Regions from separate parts of the Tardiphaga sp. 862_B3_N4_1 genome, predicted to be linked through region 1. Evidence: predicted binding sites of a transcription regulator. Region 1 holds the regulator's gene; the other holds the start of a gene.

Region 1 (2,467 bases):
CTTTCATTTCCATCGCGTCACGCCTTATGGCGTCGTCGCCAATCTCCTGGCGATGCCGGTGGTCTCGGCACTGGTTATGCCGGCGGGCATTCTCGGTTTGGTGGCCATGCCGTTTGGCTTTGACGGTGTGTTCTGGCGGCTGATGGATGTCGGCATCCAGTGGATGATTGTCGTCACGCAATGGGTGGCAGCCTTGCCCGGCGCCATCGGCCGGATGCCGGCCTTCGGGACGGGACCGCTGATATCAGCCAGTATCGGCATCATCGTGCTGGGATTGCTGCGCACGCCGTTGCGCCTCGCAGGGCTTGGTGTGCTTGCGCTCTCGATTGTCTGGGCGTTGCTGGTCAAGCAGCCGGATGTCCTGATTTCGGGTGACGGTCACAGCGTTGCGGTACGGGGCAGGGAGGGGCGCCTGCATATGATGCGCAGCGCCAAGGATGCGTTTCTCGCGAAGGAGTGGCTTGCCGGTGATGCCGACGCCCGGCTGCCAACGGATGCCTCCCTCAGCCACGGTGTGTCCTGCGACCGCGACGGGTGCATCACGGCGCTGGCCGATGGGGCTTTGGTGGCGCTGGTCTTACAGCCGGATGCCTTCGCAGATGATTGCGAGAAAGCGGCGCTCATCGTCACGGCGCGACAATCGCCGAGGGATTGCAGGGCGCTGGTGATCGATCAGGATCGCTTGCAACGAAATGGCGCGGTGAGCCTGCACCGAACTGCGAACGGCTTTACCATCGATGCCGTCCGGCCACGGGGCTTGGACCGTCCGTGGTCGCGCGCCATTCCTGATGAGCCCCAGCACGATCTGATCCCGAACAGTCGTACGCCACAAAATCGGCCGGTGGATGCGACGCCGGCGGAAGCCGATCTTCAACCCGAAGATCAGTAATCCGCCGAGGCGCAAATCTCAGTAGCGGCGATACAGGCCGATCAGCTTGCCCTGAATGCGCACCCGGTTAGGCGGCAGGATGCGAACTTCGTAAGCGTCGTTCGCTGGCTCTAGCGCGATCGACGCGCCGCGGCGGCGGAAGCGCTTCAACGTGGCTTCCTCGTCGTCAATCAGGGCCACCACGATGTCGCCGGTGTCGGCGCTTTCGTTGCGCTGGATCAGCACCGTGTCGCCATCGAGAATGCCGGCGTCCTGCATGGAATCGCCGCGCACTTCGAGCGCGTAATGTTCGCCGGAGCCGAGCATGTCGGCGGGCATGCTGATGGTGTGGCTGCGGGTCTGCAGCGCCTCGATCGGCGTACCTGCCGCGATCCGGCCCATGACCGGGATGGCAACCGTGCGGCCATTGTCATCATCGCCGCTGTTGCTGGCGATGCTGGCGGCCGAACGCACCTTGCCAAGCGTGCCTTCGATGACGCTGGGCGTGAAGCCGCGGCGCCCGGTGCCGCCGGTGACCGGCGCGCCGAGCTCTGGCAGCTTGATGACTTCGATGGCACGGGCGCGGTTGGGCAGACGGCGTATGAAGCCGCGTTCTTCCAGCGCCGTGATCAGACGATGGATGCCGGACTTCGAGCGCAGGTCGAGCGCATCCTTCATCTCGTCGAAGGACGGCGGGACGCCGGCTTCCTTCAGCCGTTGATCGATGAATCGCAGGAGTTCGTATTGTTTGCGCGTGAGCATCTGAAGCCATCCTCAGTTGACGGTGTCGGCCGCCGCGTGCGTTTCAAAGGGCCTTCGAACGGTGAGTCTCAATCCTGAGACGATCGTTCGAAGATCGGTTGCGCGAGTTCGGGCACTCTCAAACTACTCAAAGCCACAGAATCTCGAAACAAATCATGAACGAACACTATATGTTCCATATGTGTTCTGCAATGCTTAATTTGCCGTCAACAGAACGCACGTTGAGTGAGGTTTGAGGAGGCTGTTCCTCACCAGTCGTCGATCCTCGACGGACATGGAAAATGCTTCCGCGGTCGCTTGGGCTACGCGGACGTCACGCGCCCAATGGGCGGCGGCGGAGTCGTGGAGCCGGTCGCCAGCGAGCGCTGAACCATGATCGTGTCGGCCCAGCGGCCGGAGCGATAGGCGACGCCGGGCAGCAAGCCGACGCGGGCAAAGCCGAAGCTCTCATGCAAGCCGAGCGAGGCCGTGTTGTCGGCATCGATATAGCCGATGATCTGCCGGAAGCCGGCCGCCGCGCAGACATCGATCAACTCGCGCATCAACAGCCGGCCGATGCCCCGGCCGACATGTCCGTGGTGGATATAGATCGAATGCTTGACCGTGTAGCGATAGGCCGGTCGCTTCCGAAACAGCACCACATAGGCGTAGCCGACGACCTCGCCGCCTTGCGTGGCGACGAGATGCGGGAACCGTTTGCTGCGCAGGTTCTTGCGCCGGTCTCTGAGATCGTCGGGCTGCGGCGTGTCGGCGTCGCTGACGCCTTCCTCGACGCCTTGCCGGATGTGCCGGCGATAGATCGCCAGCATGGCATCGACGTCGGTGTCGCGTGATGGT
Region 2 (2,467 bases), on a different contig from region 1:
GTACGCGGTGATAACCGCGCGCGGTCAGTCGCATCGTTTCGGCGGCATCGCGCAACAATATCAGCCCCTGCGCATCCGGCTGCGCAACCGTTTCCAACACAGAGGCGGGCGCGGAGGCATTGGTATGTGTGCCCGGCAATCCCGCCGCCGCATAGCGCATGGTCTGCAGATCGCGCGCGGCGGCGACACGCGCCGCGACTTCGGCGGAACCTTCCGACGGTGGCGGCAGAATGAGATCCGCCGCGGTCACCGCCGGGACTTCGATGCGCAGATCGATGCGATCCATCAAGGGGCCCGAGATGCGCGCCTGATAATCCGAGGTGCAGCGATCGATGCGGCCACGCTTGCAGGAGAAGCCCGGCTCGAAAGCGTGACCGCAGCGGCATGGATTCATCGCAGCAACAAGCATGAATCGCGCGGGATAGGTGACGCGGTGATTGGCGCGCGAGACCGCCACCTCGCCATTCTCAAGCGGCGCGCGCAGCGAATCCAGCACGCGCGGATCGAACTCCGGCAGTTCGTCGAGAAACAGCACGCCTTGATGCGCCAGCGAAATCTCGCCCGGCCGCGCGCGCAACCCGCCGCCGGTGAGTGCGGCCATGCTGGCGGAATGATGCGGTGCGCGGAACGGCCGGCGTGAGGTGAGCGCACCGTCCTTGATCTCGCCGGCCACCGACGCGATCATTGAGACTTCGAGGAGTTCCGCCGGCGATAGCGGCGGCAGGATCGATGGCAGCCGTGCCGCCAGCATGGATTTGCCGGAACCTGGCGATCCCGCCATCAATAGATGGTGGCCGCCGGCGGCAGCGATCTCCAGCGCGCGTTTGGCGCTTTCCTGTCCCTTGATGTCGCGCAGATCCACCAGTGTTTCCTCACGCGCATGTATCTTCGGCTGCGGCCGCGACAGAACCTGCGTGCCCTTGAAGTGATTGGCGATCTGGATCAGCGACGTCGCGGCAATGATCTGAATATCGGGACTGGCCCAGGCCGCCTCTGCCCCGCAAGCCGCCGGACAGATCAATCCCTCGTCGCGCGCATTGGCGCCGATGGCAGCCGGCAGCACGCCGGCGACCGGAGCGAGCGAGCCATCGAGACCGAGTTCGCCGAGCACGGTGAAGCCCGTCAATGCATCCGGCGGAATCGCGCCGATCGCGGCCATCAATCCCAGCGCGATCGGCAGATCGTAATGGCTGCCTTCCTTGGGTAAGTCAGCGGGCGCGAGATTGACGATGATCCGCCGTGCCGGCAGCGCCAGACCCGAGGCGACCAGCGCGGCACGGACCCGTTCGCGCGCTTCGGACACCGCCTTGTCGGGCAGGCCGACGATCAGGAAATTCGGCAGGCCGGGCACGACCTGAACCTGCACGTCGACCGCGCGGGCCTCGATCCCCTCAAAGGCTACGGTGGAAACCCGTTGAACCATGCCGCCCTCATTCGAGATGAGAGCGTAACCTAAGGTTGCTTCTACTTCAAGAACAATCAGTGAACGAAATGTAGCGGTAAAGTATGCCGGTTTTGGCTGAAGTAGGCCATTGGCGTAGAAAATCTTAAACACGTCATGCAAAGCATCCTATGAGCTTCGAGACGAAGACTGGGTGCCCGCAGATGTCAGATCGCTTGTCGATGCCGCCAGACGCTCCGGATGACGCCGACCTGATCGCTGCGCTGAAGGCGCAGATCGAAGTCCAGCAGGCCATCATCGATCAACAGGCTGCTTCGCTGGCGCATAGCCGGAAGATATTCGATCGCTCCTCGGCGGCAGCGCGAATCGGCGTCTGGGAATGCGACCTCTCCGATGAATCGCTGGTCTGGACCGATGTTGTCTATGACATCTTCGATCTACCGCGTGGCTCGACGCCGATTCGCGAGGAGGCGCTCGCCTGTTATCCCGAAGAATCCGTCAGGGAACTGACGAAGCGGCGCAGCAAGGCCATCGAGGATCGCACGGGCTTCAGTCTCGATGCGGAGATCATCACCTTCAAGGGCAACCGGCGCTGGATCAGGATCACGGCCACTGTCGAGTCGGTCGACGGCGTTGCCGTCCGCATCTTCGGCATGAAGCAAGACATCACCGAAGAGAAAATTCTGGCGGATCGCAATCGCTATCTTGCCGAATTCGATACGCTGACCGGCCTCGCCAATCGCAGCCAGTTTCAAACCAAGCTGTCGCTGTTCGATGCGGCGTCGGCCATCAAGGTGAAGCCGTTCGGCGCGCTGCTGTTGATCGATCTCGATGAATTCAAGCCGGTCAATGACTGTTTCGGCCACGCAGCGGGCGATGCCTGCCTGACCGTCGTTGCAAATCGAATTCGCAACATCTGTGCCGGTGCGGAACTGGTCGCACGACTCGGCGGTGACGAATTCGCGGTTCTGCTGGGGCCTCACGCGGAATTCGAGGAAGCCTCGGAGACGGCGCGTGCGATCGTCACGCAGTTGGGACTGCCGATTGATCATCGCGGACAACAGT

What was found. Region 1 encodes LexA, which represses DNA repair genes until DNA is damaged. Its sites were predicted from a motif close to TGTTCNNNNTGTGTTCNG; they were not measured.
Region 2: a site for LexA is predicted at 1,472-1,489, ahead of AB8B02_RS24935 (YifB family Mg chelatase-like AAA ATPase). Genes of this name have one in related genera too.

What each region holds. Positions count from the first base shown of each region.
Region 1 covers NZ_JBPWQB010000001.1:1,991,991-1,994,457, forward strand. The annotation lists gene AB8B02_RS09280 (ComEC/Rec2 family competence protein) at 1-889, shown strand, start outside; gene lexA (transcriptional repressor LexA) at 908-1,630, opposite strand; gene AB8B02_RS09290 (GNAT family N-acetyltransferase) at 1,933-2,467, opposite strand, start outside.
Region 2 covers NZ_JBPWQB010000002.1:1,619,681-1,622,147, forward strand. The annotation lists gene AB8B02_RS24935 (YifB family Mg chelatase-like AAA ATPase) at 1-1,423, opposite strand, end outside; gene AB8B02_RS24940 (diguanylate cyclase domain-containing protein) at 1,606-2,467, shown strand, end outside.